Regions from separate parts of the Labrenzia sp. THAF35 genome, predicted to be linked through region 3. Evidence: riboswitches for the same ligand, from Rfam matches in the RefSeq annotation. Region 3 holds a riboswitch; each other region holds the start of a gene.
What was found. A riboswitch is a leader RNA that binds a small molecule or an ion and turns the genes downstream of it on or off. The one in region 3 is predicted to bind thiamine pyrophosphate.
Positions count from the first base shown of each region.

Region 1: it holds a riboswitch for thiamine pyrophosphate, as region 3 does, so the genes downstream of both, FIU93_RS15425 (hydroxyethylthiazole kinase) here and thiO (glycine oxidase ThiO) in region 3, are expected to answer to the same signal.
Region 2: it holds a riboswitch for thiamine pyrophosphate, as region 3 does, so the genes downstream of both, FIU93_RS10460 (ABC transporter permease) here and thiO (glycine oxidase ThiO) in region 3, are expected to answer to the same signal.
Region 4: it holds a riboswitch for thiamine pyrophosphate, as region 3 does, so the genes downstream of both, thiC (phosphomethylpyrimidine synthase ThiC) here and thiO (glycine oxidase ThiO) in region 3, are expected to answer to the same signal.

Region 1 covers NZ_CP045380.1:3,368,615-3,377,217, reverse strand. Annotated here, with positions in the region: gene FIU93_RS15435 (TRAP transporter substrate-binding protein) at 1-73, opposite strand, end outside; gene thiD (bifunctional hydroxymethylpyrimidine kinase/phosphomethylpyrimidine kinase) at 75-881, opposite strand; gene FIU93_RS15425 (hydroxyethylthiazole kinase) at 918-1,691, opposite strand; TPP riboswitch at 1,760-1,870, opposite strand; gene FIU93_RS15420 (Lrp/AsnC ligand binding domain-containing protein) at 2,078-2,314, shown strand; gene FIU93_RS15415 (hypothetical protein) at 2,336-2,743, shown strand; gene FIU93_RS15410 (DMT family transporter) at 2,975-3,976, opposite strand; gene sbmA (peptide antibiotic transporter SbmA) at 4,082-5,338, opposite strand; gene FIU93_RS15400 (xanthine dehydrogenase family protein molybdopterin-binding subunit) at 5,537-7,834, opposite strand; gene FIU93_RS15395 (succinylglutamate desuccinylase/aspartoacylase family protein) at 8,117-8,603, opposite strand, start outside.
Region 2 covers NZ_CP045380.1:2,270,393-2,278,995, reverse strand. Annotated here, with positions in the region: gene FIU93_RS10490 (DeoR/GlpR family DNA-binding transcription regulator) at 1-690, shown strand, start outside; tRNA gene FIU93_RS10485 (tRNA-Glu) at 782-857, opposite strand; gene FIU93_RS10480 (hypothetical protein) at 993-1,349, opposite strand; gene FIU93_RS10475 (RluA family pseudouridine synthase) at 1,348-2,373, shown strand; gene rpoH (RNA polymerase sigma factor RpoH) at 2,551-3,435, shown strand; gene FIU93_RS10465 (ABC transporter substrate-binding protein) at 3,740-4,681, opposite strand; gene FIU93_RS10460 (ABC transporter permease) at 4,704-5,549, opposite strand; TPP riboswitch at 5,607-5,713, opposite strand; gene FIU93_RS10455 (hypothetical protein) at 5,795-7,567, opposite strand; gene FIU93_RS10450 (adenylosuccinate synthase) at 7,832-8,603, opposite strand, start outside.
Region 3 covers NZ_CP045380.1:4,971,137-4,979,739, forward strand. Annotated here, with positions in the region: gene FIU93_RS22895 (TetR family transcriptional regulator) at 293-883, opposite strand; gene FIU93_RS22900 (isoprenylcysteine carboxylmethyltransferase family protein) at 886-1,329, opposite strand; gene FIU93_RS22905 (CoA-acylating methylmalonate-semialdehyde dehydrogenase) at 1,452-2,951, opposite strand; gene FIU93_RS22910 (LysR family transcriptional regulator) at 3,292-4,173, shown strand; gene FIU93_RS22915 (thiamine phosphate synthase) at 4,201-4,806, opposite strand; gene FIU93_RS22920 (thiazole synthase) at 4,803-5,576, opposite strand; gene thiS (sulfur carrier protein ThiS) at 5,582-5,779, opposite strand; gene thiO (glycine oxidase ThiO) at 5,763-6,740, opposite strand; TPP riboswitch at 6,902-7,022, opposite strand; gene FIU93_RS22935 (DNA topology modulation protein FlaR) at 7,070-7,594, opposite strand; gene FIU93_RS22940 (pirin family protein) at 7,741-8,603, shown strand, end outside.
Region 4 covers NZ_CP045383.1:148-5,783, reverse strand. Annotated here, with positions in the region: gene repC (plasmid replication protein RepC) at 1-990, opposite strand, end outside; gene repB (plasmid partitioning protein RepB) at 1,214-2,215, opposite strand; gene repA (plasmid partitioning protein RepA) at 2,219-3,412, opposite strand; TPP riboswitch at 3,682-3,807, shown strand; gene thiC (phosphomethylpyrimidine synthase ThiC) at 3,899-5,636, shown strand, end outside.

The DNA.
Region 1 (8,603 bases), 1.6 Mb from region 3:
CGGCGGCGGCGGAAGCCCCCAGAAGTCCGCGACGGCTGATCCGTCCGGTTTCGGTTTTTGGCTGATCGGTCATCTCACTTGCTCCAGAACGCGTGGAAATGATGGACTGGCCCGTGACCACTGCCAATGTGAAGCGTGTCGGCAGCGGCGATGGCAGCCTGAATATAGGACTTGGCGGACCTGACGGCCGCTTCCATGTCCTGCCCCTTGGCGAGACCTGAGGCAATCGCGGATGACAGGGTGCAACCGGTGCCATGCGTGTTGTCGGTCTTGATCCGCTCTGACCTGAGCCAGACCGCATTGCCGTTGCGATCCAGAAGCAGATCGGCGCTATTCGCGCCAGACCCGTGCCCGCCCTTGAGCAGAACCGCGTTGGCTCCAAGACCGAGCAGACGTTCTGCCTGCGCCTGCATTTGCGTTTCGTCAGCGGCAACATCGCCCTGCAACATGCGGGCAGCTTCATGCAGGTTCGGGGTAACAATATCGGCCAGCGGCAGCAGCAAGGCAATCAGCGTGTCGACCGCACTGTCGGCAAGCAACGGGTCACCGGAGGCAGCCACCATCACCGGGTCGAGCACAACCGGGCCTGTCTCATGTGCCCGAAGCCCCTCAGCTACCACCTCGATCGTATCGACACGCGACAGCATGCCGATCTTTGTCGCCTTGACGGCAAGGTCCGAGAAGACGGCTGTCATCTGGGCCCGCACGAACTCCGGCGGCACATCATGGATGGCGCTGACGCCGAGCGTGTTCTGCGCCGTCAGGGCTGCAATAACACTGGCACCAAAGACGCCGTTTGCGGAAAAGGTCTTGAGATCAGCCTGAATGCCGGCTCCGCCGCCGGAATCCGATCCTGCAATGGTTACCGCAATTGCGGTCATGGGAACCTCCTGGGAGTAGATGCCGAAAAGCCTGCGTCAGCCGGTCTTGAGACGGGCTTCAATGTCGCGGTCAGTCAGGCAATAGAGTGCGTCGAGCAACTCCGGCACCAGACTGCCTGGCCCGCCTGACCGGCCGGCAGCGATTTCGCCGGCAATGTTGAAGACGGACAGTCCGCAAGCAGCTGCAAGCGCCCTGTCCTTTTCGATACTCAGGAACGCCGCCAGAACCGCACCGCCGGCACAGCCGGTGGCCGTCACGCGTGACATCAGTGGATCGCCGTCGCGCAGCAGGAAATCCTCGCCGCGGCTCTCGACCCTGTCTTCTGGGCCGGTAACCGCAAAAACCGTTCCGGCCTCGATCAATGCATCAGCATCCGCCCGCTCCGGCAAGAGAGCGTTGAGTTCTTCCGGATTGAGCCGCACCAGATCCGGCTTCAGGCCCAGCAATTCGCGTGCATAGGCGCAGCGCACGGGAGACCGGTTGACGAAAACCGGATCGACACAAACCGGACGTCCGGCAGTCCTGGCAGCTTCGATCGCCAGCGGAATGGCCGCACGGCGTTCCTCGTCGAGGGTGCCGAGGTTCACCAGCAGCGCATCAGCCCCGCCGGCAAAGGCGGCAACTTCCTCCCGCGCGATGGTCATGGAAGGAACGGCACCGAGCGCAAGCAGCACATTGGCGGTGAAACTCTGGGCGACCGCGTTTGTGATGGCGTGAACGCGCGGCGTTTTCTGCCGCACCCTTTCCAGAAGGGTGAAGACCTGTTCGGCGCTCAGGGCCTGTGTGGAAGCAGCGACGGAAAGGCTCATGACGGCTCTCCTGCGACAGAAAGCCCGTTGCCGGTATTCCGGAAAAGACGTGTTGAAGGGAGTGGTGTGTGCATCATGATCTCAAATCCCTCCGCCGGTATCAGCCGGATCAGGTTCAAGGAGTTGGCAGGCCGCCTCTCAGCCCGGTCCAGGATGGCCGGGCACCCCCATGAGATGATTGCACTGCTAACAAGCCGGCCGTGCGATTGCAAGACCCGCCTTGTGCAGAGCGGCTACTCGGCAATTGACTGGCGGGAGGAGATAGGCGATGTCCTAGTCTGCTTTCGTGAATCTGTTGCCCGGCATGTTTGGCTGACCGAACAGCCCGGCTGATGGTTCAGGTGACACGTTCACCCCCTTCAAACACCAACTGCCCGGAGCGCCCCATGGTACCGTTTTTCGTGATGATCAAATGCCAGTTGGGCAAGACCTACCAGGTCGCCAATGCGATCGCCGATGCGGAAATTGCGTCCGAAGTCTACTCCACCTCCGGCGACTACGATCTTCTGGTGAAATTCTATGTCGACGACGGCTCGGACATTGGCCACTTCGTGAACGAGAAGGTCCACCCGATCGACGGCATTCAGGACACCAAAACCATCATTACCTTCAAGGCCTTCTGAACTCAGACCCGGAAATTTTCCATGAAACTCATTAAAATCGCCGCCCTTTGCCTGCCCCTCGCTCTTGCTCCGATCGGCTCGACCGCGTCCGCGCAAGGCATGCCGCCGGAGCAGATCAAGCAGATCCTGGACCTTACCAAAGCCAACTGGGTGTCATTCCGCGACTGGCAGGGCCAGGAGCTGATCTATTTCACCCACCTGGAATCCTGGAAGTGCGGCATCGACTATGTCTTCTACGGATTGAACGACGACCCGATTGAGCAGGAATGGCAACTGGAAGCCTGTGACCCGGACAACCAGAATGTCGTTCTGAAGGACAAGCCCTATCTGGAGCTGCCCCTGGGGTCGGCCCAGTCGATCAGCGTGCAGCTGATCTTCAAGGACGGCACCAAGAGCGCTGTTGAGCGGTTCGAATACAAGTCGCAGTAAGGCCGATTTCGGAAACCACCCGCATTCGCCGTCATTCCGGACAAGCGCAGTAAAGCTGCGTGCCGATCCGGGATCCAGCGCATCAGCGTGAGCAAAGCGAACTCTTCTCTCTTTGTTTAATGCCGCGCCTAAGGCGCGAAATAAGTCTGGATTCCGGATCGGTGCACAGCATTGCTGTGCTTGTCCGGAATGACGGGGAAGACAGCGGGACCTGCCCTCTTGTCTCTCCCCCTACGAACGCGAGGGCGATGACGCCCGGCGTGCCTTTGTCCGGTCCAGCCCGAGCTTGTGCTCGCGGTAGATGACGAAAATACCGGCGGCAATCACGATCAGCGCCCCCAGCACCACTGCAGGCAAAGGCGTTTCGCTGAACACTACCCAACCGACAATGATCGCCCACAGCATGTTGACATAGTCGAACGGGGCAATGGTGGAGGCATCCGCGAACCGGTAGCTCTGCGTCAGCAGGATCTGGCCGACACCGCCTGCAAGGCCGATCAGCAGAAGCAGACCTGCCGTGGGCAGGTCCGGAATGATCCAGGCCTGACCCGGCAGCAAAAAGCCCAACGGCAGCGTGAGCAGCGACAATACGGACGACATGCCCGCAAACCAGGTAACGATCGTGGACGTGCGCTCCGTCTCGCACAACTTGCGCACGGTGATCATGGCGAGCGCGGCAAAGCCGGCTCCTGTCAGGCCGATCAAGGCCCCGATCATCGAGTTGCTGTCCAACTCCGCGTCACCCAGATGCGGTGACAGCACAACCAGAATGCCGACAAAGCCGACACCTACTGCGCTCCAGCGATAGACCCGCACCTTTTCGCCAAGGAGCAGAAACGCCAGCACCACCACGAAGAGCGGCGATGCAAAGCCGATCGCCGTCGCATCCGGCAAGGGCAGCAGAGACAACGCGGTGAAGCCGCAAACCATCGCCGTCAGGCCGACGGACGCCCGGGTAAGATGTCCCAGCGGGTTGGCCGTTCGAAAGGCGAGCCCCAACTCCCGGCGCATCGCCACCATGATCAGCACCGGAAACAGCCCGAAGAAATTCCGTGCGAACACAAGCTCACCGATCGGCACCGTCTCGGCGGCGATCTTGAGGGCCGTTGCCATGACGAAGAACACCATGGTGGAGGCTACTTTCAGCGATATTCCGATAAGAGGTGCCTGCCGGGTCATCCCGGTGGGCGCCGGAGGTCCGGAGAAACGGGACTTCTGGCTCAAGAACGCCATGACAACTTCCAGGCCCGGCGCTCTTCATGAAGCCACGGGCGGTGCGTCGGACCGCGGAACCGCCGGGACAGAAAACTGGCTTGAACGTCTTGCGCAGACCTGACCTTAAGCTTGCGCCCCCGGTTCAGGAGTGGTGCCGCCGGCAACCGCGAGCTCCCGCTCGGCAATGGAGACCTCAAAGCCTTTCAGACGTTTGTAGATGGACAGGAGCTCGATGATCGTCGTCCAGGAATTCACCAGGAACTGGAAGGACGAGGACACCTGGCTGAAGGCCGTCAGGATTTGCTGCACGATACCAAAGGTGATCTTGCCCACCACAATCGTCGGAATGAGGATGAAATAGGAGAAGATGTTGTCCGACTGAAGGTAAATGCCGCGGGCCAGGTTAAAATAGAGATAGTGGAAGTAGAGCCGGAAATAGTTTTGACGGACAAAACCGAACAGCTCGCGCAAGGTCGCCGGATTGGCGCGATCTTCATGATCTTCCCCGTACACAAGTTCCTTACGGTAGGCTGCCTCAACGCGCTGGTTGTGGAACTCCAGTCCGGGCAGCTTGATTCCGACAAGGCCGAGCAAAACCGTCCCAAACAGCGACCAGATGATTGCCGCGGTGAACAATGGCGCCGGAATTTCGCCTACGATCGGCAGGGACGAGACATGACTTGAAAGCGCAAACAGCACCGGCAAGAAGGCAATCAGTGTCATGATCGAGTCGATGAATGCAACGCCAAGCCCTTCCATGATGGAAGCAAAGCGCATCGTGTCTTCCTGAATACGCTGCGAGGCACCTTCGATGTGGCGCACATTCGACCACTTTTCGACGTAGTAGTCGTTCATCGCCGTGCGCCAGCGGAAGACGTAGTGGCTGACGAAGAAGCGCGTGAAGATATAGAGAATGACCCAGACCGATGTAATCTGCGCGAAGATCAGCATCAGGTTGTAGAAGTCTGCTGCGGTGACACCGCTTTCCTCTCCATTGAGCGCGTTTTGCAGCGTATCGAAGAACGGTCTGCGCCAGTTGTTGATCGCGACTGACACCTGAACGCTGTAGTAGGTCATGAAAATGATCAGGGACGAGCCCCAGATCGACCAGATCTGCCAGCGGTGGTCGCGAGAGAACATCCACCAGAAACCGCCGAAGAGCAGCGTGCAGATGCCGTAATAGATATAGAACCAAAGAAAATCAGGTGTGACGAAATAGGGCAGCCCGATGGGTGGTTGCTCACCCTGTGGCGGCGTGCCGAAGCCCAGTGTTTCTGTCAGTCCTTCAGCAAACCCGTACCAGGCAAGGATTGCGGCGAGTGACCAGAGGAAGGCAGACAGGAAGAAAAGTTTGGGCTTGGGAAAGAAGGACTGAAACAACGGGAGGATCCTATTTCTTGAAGCGGAAGGATTCGCGCCACGCACCGATGAACCGCAAGATTGCGGCAAGAACCGGATAATTCATACGTTTATTTAAAAGAAACCACAGACACAATCTTGAGAACCGGGCTTTACCGGTGTCAACTTGCTGCCTGAAAGATAAAAGGCGCCTCGAAAGGGCGCCTTTTTCAGTTTCCGTTATTTTGCTGCCTGGATGGCTTCCCACACGCGAAGCGGGGTCGCCGGCATGTCGATCAGCTCGCTGACCCCTGCCCCGTCCTTCAGCGCCTTCTGCACCGCATTCATGACCGATGCACAGCCGCCGATGGTTCCCGCTTCACCCGCGCCCTTGATGCCCATGGCATTGGTGGTCGAAGGAACGTTGCGGGTCTCGAAGTGAATGTCCGGCAGGTCTGCTGCACGGATCATGCGGTAGTCGAGCAGCGAAGCCGTCAGAAGCTGGCCGTCTTCGTCGTAGATCGTCTGTTCGCACAGAGCCTGGCTGAGTGCGGAGGCCGCACCGCCATGCACCTGACCTGCCAGAAGAAGCGGGTTCACCGTGACACCGAAATCATCGACGATCACGTAGTTGACGATGGCAACGTCACCGGTATCCGGATCGATTTCCACCTCGCACACATGGGTGCCGTTCGGATAGGTCGCCTCGGTCTGATTGACCTCTTCGCGGGCGGTCAGAGTTTCCCCGGCGCCTGCCGCAATCTCGGCTAGTGTCACCTGCTGGTCGGTTCCGACCACACGAACCATGCCACCGTCGAGTTCAAGATCCTCGATCCCGGCCTCAAGCCGATCAGCGGCAAGTTCCTTCACCTTCTTGACCAGCGCAATGCCAGCATCGCGGACAGACGGCAGGCCGATGGGGATGGAGCGCGACCCACCCGTGCCGCCCCCCTTGCGCACCCGGTCGGTGTCGCCCTGGATAACGTCGATGTCCTCGATGGAGATGCCGAACTGTTCCGCGATGACCTGGCTGTAGGCCGTCGCATGGCCCTGGCCGTTGGTCTGCGTACCGATCAGCAACGTCAACGTACCCTTGTCGTTGAGCTCAAGGGTGGCTTCCTCGCTGCCAGGGAAGGCACAGGCCTCGATATAGGAACAGATGCCGATGCCGCGGTACTTGCCGTGCTTCGCACTGTCGTCCTGCCGGGCCTTGAAGCCGTCCCAGTCGGCAACTTCCAGCGCCTTTTGCAGATGGCCGGAAAAATCGCCGGTGTCGTACATTCGCCCGGTCTGGGTCGTGTAAGGCAGTTGCTCCGGCTTGATGAAATTGCGCCTGCGGATCTCTACCGATCCGACACCGGTTTCCTCTCCCGCCTTCTCGATCAGGCGCTCGATCAGATAGGCAGCTTCCGGACGGCCCGCGCCGCGGAAGGCATCCGTCGGCACCGTGTGCATGTAGACGCCCTCGACCTTCGCAAAGACGGCCGGAATGTCGTAGAGACCGGAGGTCATCGATGTGCCGACGAAGGGAATGAACGGGCCGAACTGGTGCAGATAGGCACCCATGGCAGCCTTGACGTGCACCTTGAGCCCCAGGATCCGGCAATCGACGTCCAGCGCCAGTTCCGCGTGGGTGACGTTGTCCCGGCCATGTGCATCCGTCACGAAGTGGTCCATGCGCTCACCCGTCCAGCGCACTGGCCGTCCAAGTTCGCGAGCCGCGACCATGCTCAGCGGGTATTCGCGGTAGCAGAACATCTTGGTACCGAAGCCACCACCGACTTCCGGCGTGATCACCTGCAGTTTGTCAGCTTCCAGATCCAGAATGCTGCAGATGATGTCACGCAGTCCGTGACCGCCCTGGGTGCCGACCGTCAGCTTGAACCGATCACTCGCAGCGTCGAATTCGGCAACGCAGCCACGCAGTTCCATGTAGTTGGCGACGATCCGGTTGTTGACGACGTCGATGGAAACGACCTTGTCAGCCTTTTCGAAGGCAGCGTCGGTCTTGGACTGATCACCCTGACCGTATGTGAAGGCAACGTTGGTGCCGAACTCCGGCCAGACCTTCACGGCGTCCGGTGCAAGGGCCTGCTCGATCCCGACGACAACGTCCAGCGGGTCGTAGTCGATTTCCAGCATCTCGGCGGCATTCCGGGCTGCGTTGACATCGTCCGCGACGATGAAGGCAATCGCATCGCCCACATAGCGTACTTCGTCGGAGCACAGGACAGGCTGATCGGGCGCTGCGAAATTGGAGCCGTCGATCTGCTTCGGACGCGCCCGGCAAGGCATCGTCCGGCCTTCCAGCTCGGCTCCGCTGAGCACCAGCCGGACACCGTCCATCTCACGGATCTCGTCTACATTTCCAAGGCTGATGCTCGCATGTGCCATGGCGGACCGAACGACGACCCCGTGCAGGCAGCCTTCCGGCATGTAATCGCCCGTATAGATGCCCTTGCCCGTTATGAGCGGCTCATCTTCCTTGCGGCGCAATGGGGCGCCAACACCGAACTTCGGAGTGACCATCTGGTTCATGAATCTGGACCTGCTTTTTTTGGGAAGACTTTCCCTTGGGAAATATCCACGCGCCGGGAGCGCCGGTTTTGTTCAACATAGTGCCCGAAAGCCGACGTGGCCAGAGGTTTGGACAATTCTGCTTCGCACAATTGTTTTTCCGGGCAAGCTGTGGGGGCTGAGACGGCTTGCTCATTCGGTGCCGGTGGCCCATCCATCAACACGAGCCAGCCCCTCCTCAGGAGCATGCGATAGGTGGGTGAGCTGCTGTACACGCGGAGAAACGCTGAAACCAAGCCGCCTCTAGATGATTTCGTCTTCGTCGAACAGCGGATCGGCCTCAAGCTGGGAAGCCAGGCTGTCGAGGGTCGTTTCAGCGTCGTATCGTTCGTTGAACTCGGCGATATGAAACAGCCCGTCCCCTTCGTTGACCACCGGAAGGTTGGTTCTGCCCACAATGAGCCCGCCCAGTTCGGCCAGCACGTTCCGTTCCTTCTCGCCGAACGGATCAGAGGTGATGCCAAGCAGCATACCGGGTTCGACAACATCGCCGACCGATTTGAACGGCCGCAACAATCCACCGGCCGGCGAACGGACCCAGTAGCTCGTCTTGCTGAGGATCGAGCGGGCCTTTGGCCGCGTGATGCCCTTGGCGCCCAACATCTTCAAGGAGCGCATCACGCGCAAGACGCCGGAAACGCCGGCCCTGATCGCCATTTCGTCAAACCGCAGGCCTTCGCCCGCCTCGAACACCAGAACGTCGGTTCCCTTCAGCTGTGCGGCCTGTCGC
Region 2 (8,603 bases), 2.7 Mb from region 3:
CCGCAGACAATCCGCAAGGACCTCAACGAGCTTTGCGACCGGCGCCTGCTGGCGCGCACCCATGGCGGGGCCCTGCTGTCGTCCGGCATCGAAAATGTCGGCTACGAGGCCCGCAGGATCATCTCCAGCAGGGAAAAGGCAGACATCGGCGAGAAGGTTGCCTCGCTCATTCCCGACAACGCGTCCATCTTCATCAACATCGGCACCACCACGGAAGCCGTCGCACAGGCGCTGCTCCAGCATCGCGGTCTGATGGTGATCACCAACAACATCAACGTCGCCAGCCTGATGCGCGGCTATTCCCAGATCGAGGTGGTGATTGCCGGTGGCGTGTTGCGCCATTCCGACGGCGGCATTGTCGGCGAGGCCGCGGTGGACTTCATGCGCCAGTTCAAGGTCGATTTTGCCGTCATCGGCGCTTCCGCGATCGATCCCGACGGCTCCCTGCTCGATTACGACTACCGGGAAGTGAAAGTCACCAAGACCATCATGGACAACGCCAGGCACGTCATTCTGGCAGCCGACAGCACCAAGTTCGAGCGCACTGCACCGGTCCGTGTCGGACACCTGCGACAGGTCACTACTTTCGTGACGGATTATTGCCCCTCGCCAGACTTCGCGCAGATCGCGCAAGACGCAGAAGTCGAGCTGATCGAGACCGGCCAGCAGGAAGACAGCACTGCCAGCTGATCGAACACAGCACTCCGTGTAACCGGTGCACAAACGGGTGGAGAACCCTGTGCGCAGGATGTGGATATACTGTTTGTGCCTTGGGGAAAAATGGCACGCCCAACGGGACTCGAACCCGTGTTTCCGCCGTGAAAGGGCGGCGTCCTAGACCGCTAGACGATGGGCGCGCGGGGCTTGAGAAGCTCAGTGCCTCAAGCCGAGGACCGTGCGTATACGGCTGCATGACAAAAGACGCAAGCCCTAATTTTCATTTTTCTGTCACATGCCTGTTCATAACCGCGCGCCGTATGCGCGACGCTACGTCAGCGCGCGACAAAATTCGTGCGGCCCAGTTGCTTGCCCGTGACAGGATCGAAGCGCAGCAGCGCCGTCTTGCTGCCTTCGCGCACCAGAACCAGCAAGAGACCGTTCGAAAGGTCGGCCTGCAAAATTTCCGCGTCAGCGCCAACTGCCACTGTTGCGGCATATTGATCGGCTGAAACATCAGACTTATTGGAGTTGATCTTGTAGAGAATTGCTGCAAAGACAGCGATAAAGCCGGCGATCATGACGAGGGACGAGCCGAGCAACAAACGCTTCAGCTTGGCCTGGATGCGTTCGGCCGCAGGATCAAGCGGCTTTTCACCCGGCCCCTCATCCCGATAATCAGGTTGTGACATGACAGACAATTCCCTCGAGTATCCGGCCGGTCTGGACCAGGATTTCAGTTTAACAGTTGATGCAGCCGATGCCGGGAAACGGCTGGATGCGGTGCTGGCGGCTCATCTGGAAGCCCTTAGCCGCAACAGGATCCAGTCCCTGATCAAGTCCGGGGACGTCACCGTCGGCGGCGCGAAAATAGTGGAGCCGAAATACCGGGTCAATGAAGGCGATGCCCTGACCCTCACTTTGCCGCAGGCGGAAGACCCGGAGCCCAAGGGCGAGGACATCCCCGTCTCGGTCGTCTTTGAGGACGAACACCTCATCGTGGTCGACAAACCGGCGGGGCTTGTCGTCCATCCTGGCGCCGGCAACTGGACCGGCACCCTCGTCAATGCACTCATCCATCATTGCGGTGACAGCCTTTCCGGCATCGGCGGCGTGAAGCGCCCCGGCATCGTTCACCGGATCGACAAGGACACCTCCGGACTGCTTGTCGTCGCCAAGACCGACCAGGCCCACAAGGGCCTTGCAGCCCAGTTTGCCGACCACGGCCGCACCGGACCGCTGGAACGCGCCTATTCGGCTCTGGTCTGGGGAGCACCCTCCGGCCTGAAAGGCACGATCAACGCCAATCTGGCCCGCTCACAGGCAAACCGTCAGAAGATTGCCGTCGTCAAGACTTCCGGTCGCCACGCCATCACCCACTGGCAGGTGAAGGAGCGCTTCGGCAATGCCGAACAGCCTGCGCTCGCCTCGCTGCTGGAATGCCGCCTTGAAACCGGACGCACACACCAGATCCGCGTGCACATGGCTCATATCGGTCATCCGCTGATCGGTGACGACGATTACGGGTCGGGCTTCAAGACCAAGGCAAACAGGCTCGATGAGCCGCTCAAAAGCCTCGTGAACGGTTTTCACAGGCAAGCCCTGCATGCCGGCCTGCTGGCTTTCGAACACCCGGCAAATGGTAAAACCTTGCGCTTTGAGAGCCCTTACCCGGATGATTTCGCAAATCTTTTGTCCGGATTACAAAAATTTTAGGATGCGTTTTCGTTTTCTGACCATGCAATCGACCAATTTGGACCTATATTAGAAGCTTCTGTGTGCCTGTACGGACACTATTGTGCGTCCGCCTTCCCTCAAAAATGGCTTGCTTGCGTATCACTGCGGGGCAGCGGGAGGAAGGGGTCGCAAACTTGACGAAAGGGGGTGCATGTTATGGCCCAGAACGTTCCGACGCTTACAGCAGGGGAAGGCGGTCTCAGCCGATATCTGGACGAGATCCGCAAGTTTCCAATGCTTCAGCCGCAGGAAGAGTACATGCTCGCCAAGCGCTACAAAGAGCATGAAGACCCTGAAGCTGCAGAACGCCTAGTCAATTCCCATCTACGCCTCGTCGCCAAGATTGCCATGGGTTACCGCGGGTATGGTCTGCCGATCGGAGAAGTCGTTTCCGAAGGCAACGTCGGCCTGATGCAAGCGGTCAAGCGCTTTGAACCGGACAAGGGGTTCCGGCTCGCGACCTATGCCATGTGGTGGATCAAGGCGGCTATCCAGGAATACATCCTGCGCTCATGGTCCCTCGTGAAAATGGGGACCACGGCCAACCAGAAACGCCTGTTCTTCAATCTGCGTCGCCTCAAGGGCAAGATCCAGGCGCTGGACGAAGGCGATCTGAAGCCGCATCAGGTCTCTGAGATTGCCACCAAACTCGGGGTGTCCGAGGAGGAAGTGGTGTCCATGAACCGCCGTCTGGGCGGCGATGCCAGCCTGAATGCGCCCGTGCGCGCGGAAGCTGATGCCGGTGAATGGCAGGACTGGCTTGTCGATGAAAGCGACAGTCAGGAAACCCTGCTTGCCAATCAGGAAGAGCTGGACATGCGTCGCAAGATGCTGAACGACGCGATGGACGTGCTCAACGAGCGTGAACGGCGCATCTTTGAAGCACGTCGCCTGGCCGAAGACCCGATGACGCTGGAAGACCTTTCGGGCGAATTCGGTGTCAGCCGCGAGCGCGTCCGCCAGATCGAGGTTCGCGCTTTCGAAAAGGTTCAAAAAGCCGTGCGCAACAGCGCCCGGACAATGGACCAGCCCGCCGCCTGAGATAGCCGAACCTGGAAAAAACAGAAAAAGCGCTGGAGCCCAGGCTCCAGCGCTTTTCTTTTTGCTTGAAAGTCCTTCCCGGTGTCATCCCGGACGCAACGCAGCGAAGATCCGGGATCGGAGAGCCCGGAAGCCATCGCCTGAAAACCACAGACAATCACAGAGACTTCCGCCTCCCCGGCCCCGGCTCGCGCTACGCTTGGCCGGGGTGACGACGGAGAGAGGGAGCCTCTTTGCCGGTGGTCAGAAGCGCTGGAGACTGGCTCCAGCGCCGTCTTGTCCCTGGCAACGTTCCTTCAACCCCTCAGCGGATTTCGGCTGTGTAGCTCTCCACCGGCACGACCTTGCTGATCAGACCGGCTTCGGCCATGAATTCCGCAAAGCGCTGGTAGCGGCCTTCATCAAGTGCAGCCGGACGCTTGGCGAACCGCGGCAACGTATCGAACCATGCCCGCCTGTTCAGCTCGTCATTGAGGTTCGGATACGCTTCTATGAAGGCATTCCAGGCTTCTTCCGGGTGATTGCTCAGATAGATCGTGGCCGCTTCCACGGCTGCCAGGAACTTGGCGAAGCGTGGATCGTCCGTCTTGTCCTTGTTGACGACATAGATCAGCTCATCAAAGATCGGCACACCGTTTTCTTCCGGGAAGAAAGCCTTGCCGGGTTTGCCTTCGATTTCGAGCTGGGTGAGCTCGAAATTGCGATATGCGCCGATCACCGCATCCACCTGACCGGCAAGCAGAGAGCCTGACAACGCGAAATTGACGTTCACCAGCTCGACATCATCCATGGTCAAACCGGCCGAACGCAGCATCTGGCCCAGCATCGCGTCCTCGAAGCCGGACACGGAAAAACCGACACTCTTCCCCTTGAGGTCCTTCAGTTCCTGTATCGGGCCGTCCTTGAGCACAATGAGCGAATTGAGGGGCGTCTCCACCAGCGTACCGATCCATTTCAGCGGCAGCTCTTCCTCGATTTGCGCATGAAGCGTCGGCTGATAGGACACCGCGATATCGCCCTGCCCGGCAGCAACCAGTTTCGGCGGCATCGCCGGGTCCGCCGGTTCGATGATCTCAACCTCGAGGCCTTCTGCCTCGAAGAAACCCATGTTCTGCGCAGTTACAAGCGGCGCGTGATCCGGATTGATGAACCAGTCGAGCAGCAAGGTCAGTTTCTCACTGGCCTGTACCGGCCCCGATGCCAGCAGCCCGGCCGCCAATGCGAGTGACAGGATTTGTTTTTTCATGAGGTCCTCCGTAGAGCGGCAGCTAGGTGAGCGGCTGCCAGGGAACAAGAAGTCGGGTGAGATGGTTCACGGCAAAGCGCATGATCAGCACCATCGCCGCGAGCAGGATCAGGGCGGCGAACATCATGTCCGCCTGCATCCGGTTGCTGCTTTGAAGCATGATGAAGGCCAGGCCTCCTTTTGCCCCGGCCCATTCGCCAATGATCGCCCCCATGGGAGCGAACACCGCGGCCACCCGCAGGCCGGAGGCAAACGCCGGCAAGCCTGACGGCAGGCGAAAGAACCAGAGTTCCTTCAGGCGAGACAGACGATAAAGCCGGGCGAGATCGCACAAACCCGGGTCAAGCCGCTGCAGGCCATCGAAAAACGTCGATGTGACCGTGAAGAAGATGACCAGGATGATGACGACGATCTTGGAGGCCAGCCCGAAACCGAGCCAGAGCACCAGGATCGGCGCGATTGCGAAAACAGGCAGGGCCTGCGTCACCAGAATGGGCGGCATGGCAAATCTTGCAGCAATCGGAAACAGCCACAAAAGAACGGAAAGCAATGCCCCGGCGGCTGCCCCCAGCACAAACCCGAGCACCGTCTCATAGGCGGTGATGCCGGCATGATGCAGAAGGAAGCCTGCGTGTTTGACAAAGGCCGTAAAGACGCGGTCCGGACCCGGCATGATATAATGCTGGGTGTCAAACACATGGACGATTGCCGCCCAGATAACGACAGTCAGCAGGAGGCCGAGTATGGTCCTGGCAACAGCTTTCACAAACGCCATCATCCCGCAGCCTCCGCCGCCATTGGCCAACAGGAACGCATGAAAGCCGATACCGGCATTCGGATGTGCGGCGACCGCAGTGGTCGCAGACAAGTACGCATAGGATCTCCCGTCTTCGGACAAGCCGAAAATGACAATGGAGATCCGGGAATAGGCTAAGGATTCCGTCCCTTCGCCGGCATGACCCGGATCAGGTTCTAAGGGTTCGGCATTACGCCATCTCAGCTCCGGTAACCGGAACACCCCTCGGACCAAGGCGGACCATGCCTTGTGTGACGAAAAAAGGCAAGCCGCCGTGAGGCGGCTTCTTCAGATTTTGAAAGGAGGCAGGCTGGCGCTTAGCCGGCTTGCCAAGACGTGATCGCCTTTTCAACGGCATCTGCACCGGCGGTTCCCTTTTCCAGGGTCAAGATGCCGCGCTTGCCGTTTTCGTAAAGCATCGGAATGTCAATCCAGCCGCGTTCACGCAGCAGGGCGAGATTGCGTTGCTGCTCGTTCGGCAAGCTTGAAAGGGCAATCCAGAAAAAGCCCGGAGACACTTTCACGGAAGCGCCGATCAGCGCATCGCCACGAGCTTCTTCCGTAGGCTTCATGACCAGGCCTGGCACGTTGACGACGTCACCCGGAGCGAAGTTTTCCGGGAACTCGTACTTGATCTCGACCAGATGGCTGGCGGGCAAGGAAGTATCGTCATTCGGCTTGATGCGAATGTCGACCTTCACATCCCGCTCGGGGATTTCAATGGAGGCGCTCAGAACCGCGAGAGCCTTGCCGTCCAGATTCGTTTCTTCATCGACACCCCAAACGACAGCGCCTTGCGCAGCCGTTCCGGCACCACCGGACTCTTCCCCTTCTTCGTAAAGGATGGAGCGCTGCACCGAGGAATCCGCATCCGTAGCGGACGGAGCCGGTGAAGTTTCGTCTGGCGAAATGGCCGAGAGATTGTCTTCCGGCACCGCAATCGGGCTTTCGGTGGTCGCAGAAGACTGATCGTTTTCTCCACTCGTCACGATGGACGGCTGGGAAGGTTCGGGCGCAGCGGAAGCTGGTGTATCGACCTGCGGTGTATCGGCCGGCGCAGGCGAATCAGACTGTCCGGTAATCGTCGTCGTGGTTACCGTACGTGCATCCGGGGCAACCACATCGGTCTCGCCTTCGTTCAACAGGCGGTCGGTGTTTTTCGAAGGCTCTTCACCTTCTCCGACAGGGGCAGCGGTCGAAGGCTCCGGCGTGGTGTCCGGCTGCGTATCGACAGGCGTTTGCGAAGAAGACGCGACCGGCACGTTGCCGCTATCGGCTGTCTCATCGCCCGCAGGCATCAGGAAATAGGCTCCGGCGCCCAGGAGCACCAGCAACAGGACACCCGCAGCAATCACGATCGGAACGGTGCGGCTGCCGGATGAATCACCACGCAGCGCATCCGAAGCACTCGGCTTGGCGCGCTTGGAGCGGCTTTTCTTGGAGGCCGACTTGTCCTTCGGCTTGGCTGTTTCCTCGCCTGGATAAGCCTGATCGGCGGGATCGGCCGCACCGGTGGTATCCGCAGGCTCGAATAGGCCATCATCTGTCTGTTCCGGCTGCACAGGTCCGCCGAAAGAGGGCTCCTGGCGCACAGGCGCAGCGCCCGGGTCGGCAGCTTCCTTGGCGTGGTGAACAGCCTGGCTGGCCGCGGTGCCAAGCGCTTCGGCCTGTGTCAGGGTTTCCTTCAAGGGCGACGGAGCCGGGGTATCCACCACCGGTGCTGCAGTTGTTTCAGGTTCCTGTGGTGCAGGCGCAGGCGCTTCCGGCGCAGCCTCTGCCACCGGCTCAGCCGGAGGCGGTGTCACGGGCGGCGCGGAAACCTGCGGCGCCGGGGTCGGCGTTTCGACCTTCGGAACAGTGGGGCTGAGACCGAGGCTTTCGCGGGCGGCTTCGGCTTCCACCTTGCGAATGGCTTCTTCCAGACGCAGCTGCTCGGCCGTGATCTCGGACGGCGCCAGCGGCGGCTCATAGGCTTTCAGCTGATTGACGATGGCATTGCGCGCACGGCTGTAAACGCTTCTGCGTGCAGCACCATTGTTTTCAGGTAAAGACGCGATCGTTTTCTTCAGAATTGAATAGTAATCAGCCATCTTCCTGCCTACCGGCCGACTGCAAGGATCTGTTCTGCGGGCCCGAGATTTCGTTTCATTCTCAGGCTTATAGCAAGTTTTTCGAAAACCGGTGCTATTTCTTCAATAACTTCGCCGCGACAGAGAACCTCGCAGTACCCTTTTCCTAACACAGATTGTTTGTTCGGCACACACATGGAACGCCGAAAACGAAAGGTGGTTGCGTGCGGTGATTCGCAGCACGCAACCGCAGTCCTTAATAATGTGCTTCTAACGTCACAGATCTCAATCCTGGAAGGGATTCTGCACAAGAATTGTGTCGTCCCGTTCCGGACTTGTCGACAGAAGAGCGACCGGAGCACCGATCAGTTCTTCGACGTGACGCACATATTTGATCGCCTGCGCCGGCAGATCGGCCCAGGTGCGAGCACCTTCGGTCGATTCCTTCCAGCCCGGCAGGCTTTCGTAAATCGGCTTCACGCGCTCCTGGGCACCCTGCGAAGCCGGCAGATAATCGATGCGCTCACCATCCAGTTCGTAGCCGATGCAGATCTTGATTTCATCAAGACCGTCCAGAACATCCAGCTTGGTCAGCGCGATGCCGGTGATGCCCGAGGTGCAGACGGTCTGGCGCACCAGCACAGCGTCAAACCACCCGCAGCGGCGGCGGCGGCCGGTAACCGTACCGAACTCGTGACCGCGCGTACCGAGGAACTCGCCGATCTCGTCCTTCAGTTCGGTCGGGAACGGGCCCTCGCCGACGCGTGTCGTATAGGCCTTGGTAATACCGAGCACATAGTTGATCGAATTCGGGCCAAGGCCACTGCCTGCCGCAGCCTGGCCGGCGACCGTGTTGGACGACGTCACGAAGGGATAGGTGCCGTGGTCGATGTCGAGCAACGCGCCCTGTGCACCTTCGAAAAGGATACGCTTGCCCTGACGGCGCAGATCGTCCAGCAGGTACCAGACCTTGTCCATGTAGGGCAGGACCTTGTCCGCAACGCTGGCGAGTTCGTCGTAGATCGCCTGTGCGGAAACCTCATCCTGGCCAAGACCC
Region 3 (8,603 bases):
GTCGCCCCGTCCGCCCAAATTCAAGAGGCAGATTGCCACGGTGGCAATGGGAATGCCATGCAAGGGCGACCGGTATCGGCGCAGTGCTGCGCCAGCAGATGCCTATTTTCTTTCACCGGATGCACAATCCTGACAAGAGGTTTTCAGGACGCTTGCGAGATCTTCGTTCATGAAATTATCTCCTGAATCTCTAGAAGACGGCTTTGTGCAGGCCTTGTTTCCAACAAACGCCCTAAAAAGGCAGCTGCTGCGTCTAACAGCCAGTGCCTTTAGCGGAGGTTCGCGGTGACAGCTATCGCACGAGAGGATGCTCCAATTCGGAAAGCACCGCGGCGAGAACCGCTTCGGCGCGTTCTTCCGTGCACCTTGGCCTAAGGCGGGCAATCAGAAACGGGTCCCTGAACAGTTGCGTTGCGTCTTCAACCAATTCGCACGCCCTTTTCAGTTCGCATCCTTCAAATACGGCGCCGAGTATTCCTTCCAGCATTTTCCGTAATCTGCTCACATGGATGGTGACAGGTTCGGGATGCTCTCCAGCCAGTGTCAGATAAGCCCGGAACAGGTCCGGATCGTCGTCAAACCTTTCTGACTTGATTACGAGCTGCACCCTGACAAAAGCTGCCAGTTTCGATTGCCAGCTTTCCGCAGCTGAAATTTCCACCTGAAGCGCAACTTCCACGTCTTCGAACCAGCGTTCCGCCAAGCCGGCCATGAGAGCCGCCTTGTTGGGAAAAAACCGGTAGACATTCGATTGCGACATCCGACAATCGGCCGCCAGATCAGTCACGGAAAAACGCGGCGAACCTTGCCGCCGCAAGCGGTGTTCCGCAGCCTGCAGCAGACTCTCCCGGATTTCGGCGTTTTCAACCTTCGGTCTTGCCATTTCTAAAGCCAGCGCCTCACATTTTTTCTGTAGTCCAGGTAAGGCTGGCCAAACGTCTTCTCGGCGTTCCGCTCCTCAATCGGGATATACCAAAACTGCGCGGCCAGAAAAAAGACGATTGCGAAAAGGACGTTCAATGTTTCGTTGGTGCAGACAGCGACCCCGAGCAGCATCAACAAAAACCCAAGATACATCGGATTGCGCGAAAGCGCGTAGATGCCGGAGGTGACCAAGCGGGTTGGTTGCCGGAACGTATGGATTTCCGTTTCTTGCGAAAGGAAAGTGCCATGCCCCTTTTTGAGGAAAAACAATCCCAGAGCGACAACTACCAAACCGGTCCACTGGAACGGTGCAGGAAGCATGGGCGAACCGGGAGACAATATCGTAACCGGGACCATCAACAACAGGAACAGGCCGAAAAAGACAGGCGGAATTATCTGAGGCATGAGAGGTCTCCAAGCGCACTTCATAATAAATAATAAAATTCATCTTTTATCATTTTACAAGACAAAAAAGAGGCGCTCCAGGCGAAGCCGGGAGCGCCAGACCGGACTTGGTCCGGGAGGAATTACTTCATCGTCGGGATCACGAACTCGGCCCCGTCCTTCAGACCTGACGGCCAGCGGGAGGTCACGGTCTTGGTGCGGGTGTAGAACTTGAACCCGTCCGGACCATGCTGGTTGAGATCGCCGAAGCCTGACTTCTTCCAGCCGCCGAAAGTGTGGTAGGCGAGCGGCACCGGGATCGGCACGTTGATGCCGACCATGCCGATGTTGATGCGGGACGCGAAGTCGCGGGCGGTGTCGCCGTCACGGGTGAAGATCGCAGTGCCGTTGCCGTATTCGTGGCTGAGCGGCAGATCGAGAGCTTCTTCGTAGGTCTCTGCGCGAACCACGGACAGGACCGGACCGAAGATTTCGGTCTTGTAGATGTCCATGTCCTTGGTGACGTTGTCGAACAGACAGCCGCCCATGAAGAAGCCGTTCTCATAGCCCTGCATGGAGAAATCGCGGCCATCGACAACCAGCTTCGCACCTTCCTTGATGCCCTGGTCGACGAGACCCTTTACGCGGGCAAGCGCTTCCTTGGTCACCAGCGGACCGAAGTCGACGTCATTGCCAGCCGTGTACGGCCCGATCTTCAGTGCTTCCACCTTCGGCGCAAGCTTCTCGATCAGTGCGTTTGCGGTGCTTTCGCCAACCGGCACGGCAACAGAAACAGCCATGCAACGCTCGCCGGCCGCGCCGTAACCGGCACCGATCAGAGCATCGGCTGCCTGATCAAGGTCCGCATCCGGCATGATGATCATGTGGTTCTTTGCGCCACCGAAACACTGGGCGCGTTTGCCGGATGCAGTTGCACGGGCATAAACATACTGGGCAATCGGCGTGGAACCGACGAAGCCGACAGCCTGGATGGTTTCATCGTCCAGGATTGCATCAACCGCGCTCTTGTCGCCGTTGACGACGTTCAGAACACCTTCCGGCAGACCGGCTTCGATCATCAGTTCAGCAAGCATGATCGGCACGGACGGATCGCGCTCGGACGGCTTCAGAATGAAGGCGTTGCCACAAGCGATCGCCGGGCAGAATTTCCACATCGGGATCATGGCCGGGAAGTTGAACGGCGTGATGCCGGCAACGACGCCAAGCGGCTGGCGCATGGAGTACATGTCGATGCCAGGACCGGCGCCTTCGGTGAATTCGCCCTTCAGGAGATGCGGCGCACCAATGCAGAACTCGGCAACTTCCAGACCGCGAATAACGTCACCCTTGGCGTCCGGAATCGTTTTGCCGTGTTCGCGGGAAAGAGCTTCTGCCAGCTTGTCCATGTCGCGGTTGAGAAGATCTACGAACTTCATCATCACGCGAGCGCGACGCTGCGGGTTGGTGGCAGCCCAGGCAGGCTGTGCGGCAGCAGCATTGGCAATTGCCGCGTCCATCTCGGCCTGGCTGGCCAGGGCGACCTGCGCCTCGACTTCACCGGTTGCCGGGTTGTAGACGTCTGCAAAGCGGCCGGAGGTTCCCTCCACGTGCTTGCCGCCGATAAAATGACCGATCTTCCGCATGTCGCGTTTCTCCCAATATGTCCTGACACCAGCCAAAAGGATTTTGGGCGAGCGTCCGAGATGACGTCTTTTTTGACTTTTATTTTTGCCACAAACAAGAGCCAGATTTCCGGACCCGTTGTGCGTTTTTTAAAGTTATGCAATAAAACGCCACGAAGCGTCTGAGACAAACGATAGGTCCAATCCCCCTCGGTTGTCATCCCGGCTGAAACTCTACCAAAAGCCGGTGTGCAGCAAGGCGTGAACTCACCACCATGAACGCGGCGGCATCGTGCCTGGTATCTGACATCAGCTGAAAAACAAACCGGAGCGGGCTGGTCATCGCGGAAAGAAAATCGACATGAACTGGGACGACATCCGCATCTTTCTCGCGATCGCTCGAACAGGACAAATCCTGGCGGCAGCGCGCCGTCTCGGCCTCAACCACGCCACGGTGGCGCGCAGGCTGACGAGCCTCGAAGACAGCATCGGCACACGCCTCTTTGACAGATCAACATCCGGCTGCCTTCTGACGGAAGCCGGCAGCCGCTTCTTTGACCGGGCAGAACGGATCGAAGCCGAGGCGGTGGCAGCGGAAGCCGACCTGACAAACAATACGCCGGAAATTTCCGGAACCGTTCGCATCGGTGCGCCCGATGGTTTCGGTGTCGCGTATCTTGCGCCCCGGCTTGGCAAGCTCACGGAAAAACATCCCGGACTGACGGTGCAGCTCGTTCCCGTGCCCCGCTCCTTCTCGCTCTCCCGCCGTGAAGCTGATATCGCCGTGACAATAGACAGGCCGGAAACAGGCAGGCTGGTTGCCGGCAAGCTCGTCGACTATTCGCTCGGCCTTTATGCGTCAAAAACCTATCTGGAAAGCCGGGGAGCGCCTGCCTCCGCAAGCAATCTGATCGACCACGATCTTATTGGCTACGTGGAGGACCTGCTCTATTCGCCATCGCTGAACTATGGCACCGAGATCCTGAAAGACTGGACCGCGCGATTTGAAATCGCCTCCGCACTTGGCCAGACCGAAGCAGTCAGGTCCGGCGCCGGTATCGGCATTCTTCACGATTTTATCGCGCGCGACAATGCGGACCTGGTCGCCGTTCTCCCGGAGATAAAGCTTCACCGGGCCTACTGGATGGTGACACATGAAAGTTCGCGCCCTCTCCGCCATGTCGCCGCGGCACAGGACTTTCTGCGCGATCAAGTCGCGCGCGATAAGGCGATATTCGTTTAGCCAGGCCGAAGGCGAAACGCACTCCACCTACCGCCAGGGATCTGTCGCCATTATCCATTCCCTGGTGCGCGCTTCCGGATCGGCATTCCGGGTGATGTCAGTGACAACGGCTGCGATATCTGCGCCGTTCTCGAACACACCCGGCAGACGCTCCGGATTGAGGCCGCCAATAGCAACAAGCGGCAATTCGCCGATCTGCCGCTTCCACCGACCAACCTTTTCAACGCCTTGGGGCGCCCATTTCATTTCTTTCAGGATCGTTGGATAGACAGGCCCCAGCGCGACATAGTCGGGCTCGACAGAAAGAGCGGTTTCCAGTTCCTCACCGTCATGGGTCGAAACGCCAAGTTTCAGACCCGCCTTGTGAATGGCCGCGACATCGGCGTCAGCAAGGTCTTCCTGACCAAGATGGACAAAGTCGCAGTCCAGTTCAATCGCAAGCTGCCAATAGTCGTTCACGACAAGTTGGCAGCCGTGCTTTTCGCAAGCGCTCTTGGATGCTGCGATTTCCTTGCGCAGGACTTCGTCGCTCGCGTCCTTGATGCGCAGTTGAACCAGTTTGACGCCAAGCGGAACCAGCCGCTCGATCCAGTCGGAACTGTCGACGATGAGGTAAAAGGGATCGAGCTTCATTCAAACACCGCCATTCCGAGAACCGGGGTAGAAGGAACCGCCATGTCGCGAGGTTCCAGGGGTTGGGCTTCATAGGCCAGGCGACCGGCCTCAATTGCAACTGCAAAGGCTTTGGCCATTGCGACAGGGTCTCCGGCCTTTGCGACAGCCGTATTCAGCAGTACCGCATCGAAACCGAGTTCCAGAACAGCAGCCGCATGGGACGGTCTGCCAAGACCGGCATCCACAACAAGTGGGATGCCTTTGAAGTGACTGCGATAAGCACGAAGGGCATCCGGATTGACCGGCCCTTTCGCCGAACCGATTGGCGCACACCAGGGCATCAACACCTGACACCCCGCGTCAAGCAACCGTTCGCCGACGACAATATCGTCCGTCGTATAGGGAAACACCTTGAAGCCGTCATCGCTCAGGATACGTGCGGCTTCAACTAGGCCAAAGACATCCGGCTGCAGGCTGTCGTGATGACCGATTACTTCCAGCTTGATCCAGTCGGTTCCAAAAAGGTCGCGTGCCATTTTTGCGGTGGTGACGGCTTCCTTCACCGAATGACATCCGGCAGTGTTGGGCAGCACCTTGACGTTCAGTTCCCGGATCAGGTCCCAGAACCGGCCGCCTCCGCCACTTCCTGCCGTTTCGCGCCGAAGGGACACCGTCAGAATTTCAGCCCCGGATACCTTCACCGTGTCCGACAGAATTTGGGGAGATGGGTACTGGGCAGTTCCAAGCAGGAAACGCGACGCAACGCTTTCGCCATAAACTTCAAACATGGGCGTCATCCTCCCTGCATCGGCGACAGGATCTCGATACGGTCGCCAGCTTGAAGGACGCAAGCGCTTCGTTCTTCAGCACAAACCAGATCGCCGTTGCGCGCCGTTGCAAGAAACTCATGGTCATAGGCAAGTTCGTCCAGAAGCGCAGCTAGCGTCGCGCTGACAACTTCCTTAGGTTCGCCGTTAATGGTTAGCTTCAAGGGACATCTCCTGAAGGTGTTGCACGATCCTGCCTGCCGCCTCCATGGCAAAATGCGGAGCAAGCAGGAAGCCGTGCCGGTAGAATCCGTTCATTGACAACGTGTTGCCGGTAAACGTGAGACGAGGAAGATTGTTTGGATATGCCGGACGGATGCCCACCCCGGTTTCGATGATCTTTGCCTCGGCAAATCCCGGATGCAGGCTGTAGGCGGCATTTAGAAGTTCCATGGTGGACCGAACACTGACCGCTCCCTGGTCACCGCTTTCGATCATGGTTGCCCCGACCATGAAAACACCGTTGTCACGAGGCACGACATAGACCGGGATGCGCGGGTGCATAAAACGCACCGGCCGCGAAAGCGAGACATCCGGCGCGTGGAGGATCAGCATTTCACCGCGTACGGGACGCAAGTGCGGATCCGGCGAGGCCATGCCGGTACAATCGGCGACAATATCGGTCGCCGCGGTGAAGTGCTGCGCCTCTAACCTCACCTTGGCACCGCTTTCAGACACCTTTGCCCGCAATGCCGTGAGGGCCTGCCGCGGATCGAGATGGGCTTCCCCGGCAAAATGGAGCCCCTTTGCAAATCGGCCTGCGAGGTCCGGTTCGAGTGCGCCCAGCGCGTCAGCATCGAGCCAGGCAAAGCCGCTGGTTCGAGAAGCAAAGCGACTTAACTCGCCGGTATCGCGCGGCGCGGCAACAACCAGCGTGCCATTGTGCGAAACCTGTCCCGGCAGGACCTTGCTCCACCAGCCAATGGAGGCTTGCCCGAGCCGCAGAACATCTTCCTCGGCACTTTCCCGCTCACACCATGGCGCCAACATGCCGCCTGCGAGCCAGGAGGCACTGGCGGTGAGATCCTTGTGTTTTTCCAGCAGCTCCACCCGCACACCGCGCGAGACAAGCTCATGTGCCAGTGCTAAACCGGCGACACCCGCCCCTTTGATACAGACCTTCATTCCGCCTCTCCTGCCAGGATGGACGTCAGTCGTTCGACATCACGGAATGTCTGATAGCCCGCTTGCATTCAACGGATCTCCGTAAGGACCGGAAAAGGTCGCGCATTTCGGACATTCGGCTTGGAAAGGTGGCCGGGGTGGAGCATTGCCGTGGCGAACGCAGTTGGCCGAGAACACCTTCCCTTCGCCAGCATGACCTGGATCAGGTTCGTCGGGTCCCTGCACTGCGCAAGTGCGCCAGCAGTATCTCAGCCTCTTCTGGAGGCACCCCGGGTGAGCCCCTGTTGTGCCGCCCGTCAGGCGCACCTGTCAAGAGACAGGATGAGCCTTCATCCTTGTTGCCAGGGTCGCGCCAGAAAGTCGTCGATTTCGGCAAGGGTGCTGAACCGATAGACTTTCAGATGGTCCGGAGGTTCGCGGTAGATGTGCTCCAGCTTGGCTCTGGCGGAGTGTCTCGTTCGCCAGATGAACCTCAGGAATTCAACAGTTTGCCAGTTGAACTGCTCCGGGCAGCCCTCGGCCAGATCCGGACGGCTTTGCCCATTGTATTTCACCGACCGTTTCAGCACTCGAAATATGCGGCACGTCACCGGGACATCGAGCCAGATGAAAGTGTCGGCACGTTCGAGACGTTCCGCATAGGTGCTTGAATGACCGCCCTCGAAGATCCACACATCCTTCAGATGGACCTCATGCGTCAGCCGGTCTTTCTCTGCCCGCGTCCGCTCGCTCCAACCGGAGCGGTAGTGGATCTTGTCCATATGATAGACCGGCAGTCCGGTTTTCCGCCCAAGGGCAACGGCAAGCGTGCTTTTGCCCGAGCCCGGGCCGCCAACGATCATCACGCGTTTCATGTCGCACCAAACAAAAGCAAGGAAGGGCCGGTCGTTATACAGATTGTACAGGGGATGAAAACCCGAAACAGACTGTTCAATGGACACTTCGGCTTCGCAGGCCCTATCTAGTTTGCAAGACAGAATGTTCTTTGATGGAGAGGCAGATGAGCTGGTTGAATTGCCCTGATCCCGTACCTGGAAATGCTGCAAGCTGTGACCCGATTGAAACGATCATCGTACCGCGGACATCCGACCTCGGCGGATTTTCGGTAAGACGTGCCTTGCCGTCTGCCAGGCGGCGGATGGTTGGCCCGTTTATCTTCTTCGACCAGATGGGCCCGGCAGAGCTTTTGGTCGGCGGCGGTATCGACGTGCGCCCGCATCCTCACATCGGGTTGGCGACAGTTACCTATCTCTTCGAAGGAGAGATGTATCATCGTGACAGCCTTGGAACGGAGATTGCGATTGCCCCCGGTGCTCTGAACTGGATGAGCGCCGGCAAGGGCATCGTGCATTCCGAACGTGAGAGGCCGGAACGCCTGCAGGAAAAACGTCCCCTGTTCGGCCTGCAGAGCTGGGTGGCCCTGCCTAAACATCTGGAAGAGACAGACCCGACCTTCCAGCACCACGGCACAGAAGAACAGCCGGAATTTGCCGACAAGGGCGCTTCAGTCAAACTTATCGCGGGCGAGCTTTATGGCCACAAGGCACCGGTAAAGACAGCGTCCGACATGTTCTATGCCGATATCACGCTGGAACCGGGAGCGAAGATCCCGCTGGATGCCGGATGGGAAGAGCGCGGCCTTTACACGGTCTCGGGCCAGATCACCATCGCCGGCCAGAATTTCGATCCGGCCCAGCTGCTGGTGTTCAAACCGGGTGATCATCTGGTGATCGAAAACACGTCTCCCGTGCCGGCTCGTTTCGTAGTGCTTGGCGGCGAACCGATGGACGGCCGGCGTTATATCTGGTGGAACTTTGTGTCTTCATCGAAAGAGCGCATCGAGCAGGCCAAGGAAGACTGGCG
Region 4 (5,636 bases), on a different replicon from region 3:
TTCTGCCTGTACCGATGAACATGCCGACTGGATGAGTCCTATGGAAACGCCATCCAGGTTGGTTTCGGGTAATTTGCTTGGTCCTGCCCTGCCCGCTTGCGATTTCGGCCGTTGTGTTTCCGAGCGACCGCCGCAAGGCTCTTTTTCAAGAGCCATTTCAACGGCGAAGCCGTTGTCAGAAGGAAACTTAGTGTCTTGCTCGTTAGAGCAAGTCCGCTGAGAATTACTTCTAAGAGAGTCGGTTTGGGTTGTAATAGATAAAGGGCTGACATCAATGTCACCCGCGGATGACAATTTATCCTTTATTTCCAACGAGTGGGCGTCATGGAGAGCCAGAATTTCCGTGTAGATCGTTTCCAGGATCCCCGCCTTTTCCACGACAGTCAGTTCATCCCGGTTCACAACTGAATGGGCCCGTGCTGCAAAGCCGTGAAACTCCGCAGGCTCCAATTCGACCACGTCGGCGATCGCCCGTGAAAAGCGCGTGACGGCCCGCTTGGCTTCCTGCTCTGCCTTAATCCGGCGCTGGAACGCATCCGCCTGAGCCTTGAAGGCTTCCAAGTTGAAGCATGCAGGCGTGAAGTCGAGCCCGTAGGCCTGCGCGAAATCTCCGTCTGAACCGCGGTACATATAACGGCGCCCAGTCGGGCTGTCCCGATAGGCAAGCACTCCGGCTTCGACGAGCTTCTTCAGGCAGCGGGTGACGGTGCGTGTGGTGCGCCGTGTGTATTCGGCGAGCCGTTGATTTGAGATCGCCACCACCGGCCGTTTCCCTGTCTGGAAGTCGTCCGCCTGGACGAGGCCCAGGAGAATATCCAGGACATGGTAGGCCGTGCCATCAATACCAAGCGCCGGCGCGACGCGTTTCAGAACCAGGGAGATTTCCTTTTTGGTGACCTTCGGCCGATCCTCCTGGGACGCCAGATGCGCGCTCGCAAGGATCCCGGCAGACACCTTGCGAAAACTCGCAATCTGCTGAGACGAAGACATAAGTCCTCCTTTGCCGGAAGCGCATAAACGCGACCGGACACTGAGTGTTCAGATGCGAGACAAGCAAAAAGACGCAAGAAATCGTGCTCTGCTCAAAGACAGAACTTGCGTTGCGCTACAAGTGATTCTATGATTTTAGCTGCTACACATAGAGCATAGGCACTCGTGCTTATCTCAAGTTTGGACCCGCCCTTGTGGCGGGTTCTTTCGTTTAGAGCCTCATTTACTCCCCCCTCTCTTTCATGTAATCCGCATAGAGACTGTTCAGTTGAGCCTTCAAAAACTCATCGAATCCTGGAGCTTTAGCTCCATTTACGGTGAACGTAGTGCCGCTTTTGGTCGATCTGATCGTCACCGGTACGTGCTCAACATGTTGGACCACCATCTTTGGTTTTTTCGGCTTTATTGCTTTCTTCGCGCTGCGAAGCACGAATTCGAAACGCTCGTCCGAAGTCAGCTCTGCGATGTTGTCCGCGGACAACATTTCTCGAAGTGGCTTCCAATCAACCAATTTTGCTAACTCAGCAAGTTCCATCCATTTTCGTCGCCCTGTACCAGGAGCGGCGCCAATCGCAACAATCAATTCGACGGGCAATTCTCTGATCAGCTTGATCATTTTTGATACAGCCGCTCTGTCCACTTTGAGCGCAGATATAATGACATTCCGCTTGAACTTTTGGTCTTCCAATCGCGCTGCAAACAACGCACGTTCTATATAGGAAAGATTGGTTCTGGCACTGTTTTCCTGCCCTTGAAGAACGACCAGTTGCTCATCGTTCAACTCCCGAACGACAGCCTTGACCTTTCGATTGAGGCTTCTGGCCGCCCGAAGTCTACGATGGCCGAATGCCACCTGCATGCGACCCTTTTGAGCCGGGTTTGGACGAACAAGGATTGGTACTAATTGCCCGTGCTCATCGATTTGTTGAACAAAGTCCCTCTCGACTTCCGGGTCCGCTTCCAAACGGTCGCGAACAAATGAATCGTCTATTTGAGAGGGATCCAGTTCAACGACCTTTTGTCCTTCCAACAGTTGCCGTTCTAATTCACTAGCACGGTCCATCTGACTTGAGAGTGAGCCAAGAGTTTTTGCGATGCCTCCAACCGGTGAACTTGACCGTCTATTTGGCGTGATGCCCGCCAGTGGGCGATCCGATTTATTTGGATCCCCTTGGATTTCACCATCCTCGTCCGACGAAAAACTGATCAGGTCTTTGCGTGCCATCCCTTACCTCCGTCCCCAAGTCACGTTTAAGAGGTCTTCGATTTCCTGGTTCACGAGAGACATAGATTCCATTGCGCGATCATAAGTACCGCGCACAAATTGGCTTCTTTCGACTTCATACAAAGTTTGCTTGGTAACACCGGCATCAGAAATAGCAGTAGATTTAAGCATCGCATGTTGAAGCATGCGATTTCCAAATATTGAACGCATAAACCCGGTCATCTGGCTTTGTGGTCCATCGTTTGGTTCGAAGCGAGTAACCAAGTAACGCATCCAATCATAGCTGGTACGCCCTCCGGCCTTTTCGACAACACTCATCAATTCAGCTGTCATAGAAAGAAATTGGGACATAGACATAACGTCCAACATCTGTGGATGTACGGTGATCAATACTCCTGTGGCCGCACTTAAGGCCGACATCGTTAGAAAGCCAAGCTGAGGTGGGCAATCAATGACTACAACGTCGTAATAGCTTTCAACGCTTGTCAGCACCTCCCCTATTCGGGCGAAAAACATGGACGCTGAACGTCCTTCAGACATTGCTTTGGGCGTTTCATGCTCGAATTCCATCAATTCAAGATTGCCTGGAACAATATGGAGGTTTGGCGTATATGTGGATCGAATGATTTCGCTTAAGGCTCGAGGGTCTTCATAACGGATAGCACCGTAAAGCGTTTCTCCCTCGTCGACATCTAGTTCGGGTTGATGTCCGAACATCGCTGACAATGATGCTTGTGGATCAAGGTCAATTGTTAAAACGCGGTATCCACGCAACGCCAAGAACTGAGCCAAATGAGCAGATGTGGTGGTTTTTCCGGAACCACCTTTGAAGTTCATTACAGTGATAACCTGAAGCTTTTCATCTCCCCGACGGATCGGCACATATTTTGGCGTGCCATTTTTCTCGTCCAAGACCTGACGTATATGATCCATGTCCTCGACAGAATATGTGCGCCTACCGTTCTCGTTTGGTTCGGGGCCATGCCCATCAGCGGCGACCTGACGTAAATAGCCTTCCTTAATGCCAATCAATTTAGCTGCTTCTGCAGGCGAAAATCTTCGGATAGTCTTTTGAGAAGCAGGTGGAAAGATTTTTCGTTGATGTATCTGCAATTGATGAGCGAGCTCATTCGCGTCCGCCGAAAGTGTCGTTGGCAGGTGTTCAGCAGCACCTTCAACCAGAAGATTGGTGTCCATCTCGAAAAATCCTCGAACTGCGCATTTTTGAAAACTACGCCTCAAACTGCGCTGTTACAATATGCTCCGATTCGTTACCAATTTACAAACGCTTAACCAAGTGCATTTTTCAGCCTAGTTTCGACAAGAACTTCGCATTGTTGTCCGCGGACAACTTTTTGGAGTCACCCGGCACATTTCCTTCAACCTTTTGCCGCCAAAGTGACAGCACTTCCTCGTCGAGCCAAGCATCTCTGTATTGACAAACGCACGTGGATGATGGCCGATGGCAACGTTACCAGGGGTGCCCCGGCAAGGGGCTGAGATACTGCTGGGCCGTTGATTGATGGCAGCGCAGTGACCCGTTGAACCTGATCCAGTTCATACTGGCGTAGGGACGGTGCAAGCGCTGCAGTACGACGTTGCCCAGAATCCGGAGCGTCATGGCGTCTTTCCATCATTCCGGCTTCGAACTGGGTCTCCAACTTGAAAGATTGGAGCCTCAGAATGAACATTGCCACCAAGACTATTACGCCCGAAATCACCAAGGGGCCGCTGCCTGCCTCTACAAAGGTTTACAAGCCGGGCGAAATTCATCCCGATATCCGCGTACCAGTGCGCGAGATCGCAGTCCATCCGGCCGCCGGCGAACCGCCCGTCACGGTCTATGATGCCTCCGGTCCCTATACCGACCCGACCCAGGCGATCGATATTGAAATGGGACTGCCGCGCCTTCGCGCCGAGTGGATCGCCGCCCGCGGTGACACGGAGGAATATGAGGGCCGCATGGTCAAGCCGGAAGACAACGGCTTTGCCACCGGCGAGCGCCTGACACTGCAATTCCCTAACCTGCAGAAACCGCGCCGCGCCAAAGACGGCAAGACCGTCACCCAGATCGCCTATGCCCGCGCCGGCATCATCACGCCAGAGATGGAATTCATCGCCATCCGGGAAAACCTTGGTCGCAAGGCTGCAAACGAAAAGCTTCCCCGTGATGGAGAGAGCTTCGGCGCGGCGATCCCGGATTTTGTTACACCGGACTTCGTCCGCGAGGAAGTCGCCCGCGGGCGCGCGATCATCCCAGCCAATATCAACCATCCGGAAGCGGAGCCGATGATCATTGGCCGGAACTTCCTGGTGAAGATCAACGCCAATATCGGCAACTCTGCCGTCACCTCGTCGATGGCGGAGGAAGTCGAGAAAATGGTCTGGGCGACTCGCTGGGGCGCCGACACCGTCATGGACCTATCGACCGGGCGCAACATCCACAACATTCGTGAATGGATCATCCGGAATTCGCCGGTTCCGATCGGCTCGGTGCCGCTCTACCAGGCGCTGGAAAAGGTTGGCGGCATTGCCGAGGACCTTACCTGGGAAGTCTTCCGCGACACGCTGATCGAGCAGGCCGAACAGGGCGTCGACTATTTCACCATCCATGCCGGTGTCCGGCTCTCCTACATTCCGCTCACCGTCAACCGCGTTACCGGCATCGTATCGCGCGGCGGTTCGATTATGGCCAAGTGGTGCCTGCATCATCACAAGGAGAGCTTCCTTTACGAGCATTTCGAGGAGATCTGCGACATTTGCCGTGCCTACGACGTTTCCTTTTCACTTGGTGACGGCTTGCGTCCGGGCTCGATTGCCGACGCCAACGACGCAGCGCAGTTCGCCGAACTGGAAACGCTCGGAGAGCTGACGAAGATCGCCTGGGCGAAAGACTGCCAGGTCATGATCGAAGGCCCTGGTCATGTGCCGATGCACAAGATCAAGGAGAACATGGACAAGCAGCTTGCGGTCTGCGGCGAGGCGCCGTTCTACACGCTCGGACCGCTGACGACCGACATCGCGCCGGGTTACGACCATATCACCTCGGGCATCGGTGCCGCGATGATTGGCTGGTTCGGCACGGCGATGCTCTGCTACGTCACGCCGAAGGAACACCTCGGCCTTCCCGACCGCAATGATGTGAAGACCGGTGTCATAACCTACAAGATCGCCGCCCATGCCGCCGACCTCGCCAAGGGTCATCCGGCAGCGAAGGTCCGCGACGACGCCCTGTCGCGCGCCCGTTTCGAGTTCCGCTGGGAGGACCAGTTCAACCTCGCGCTCGATCCGGAAACGGCCCGTTCGATGCATGACGAGACCTTGCCGAAGGAAGCCCACAAGGTCGCGCACTTCTGCTCCATGTGCGGTCCGAAATTCTGCTCCATGCGGATTTCCCACGATATCCGCGACGCTGCTCGTC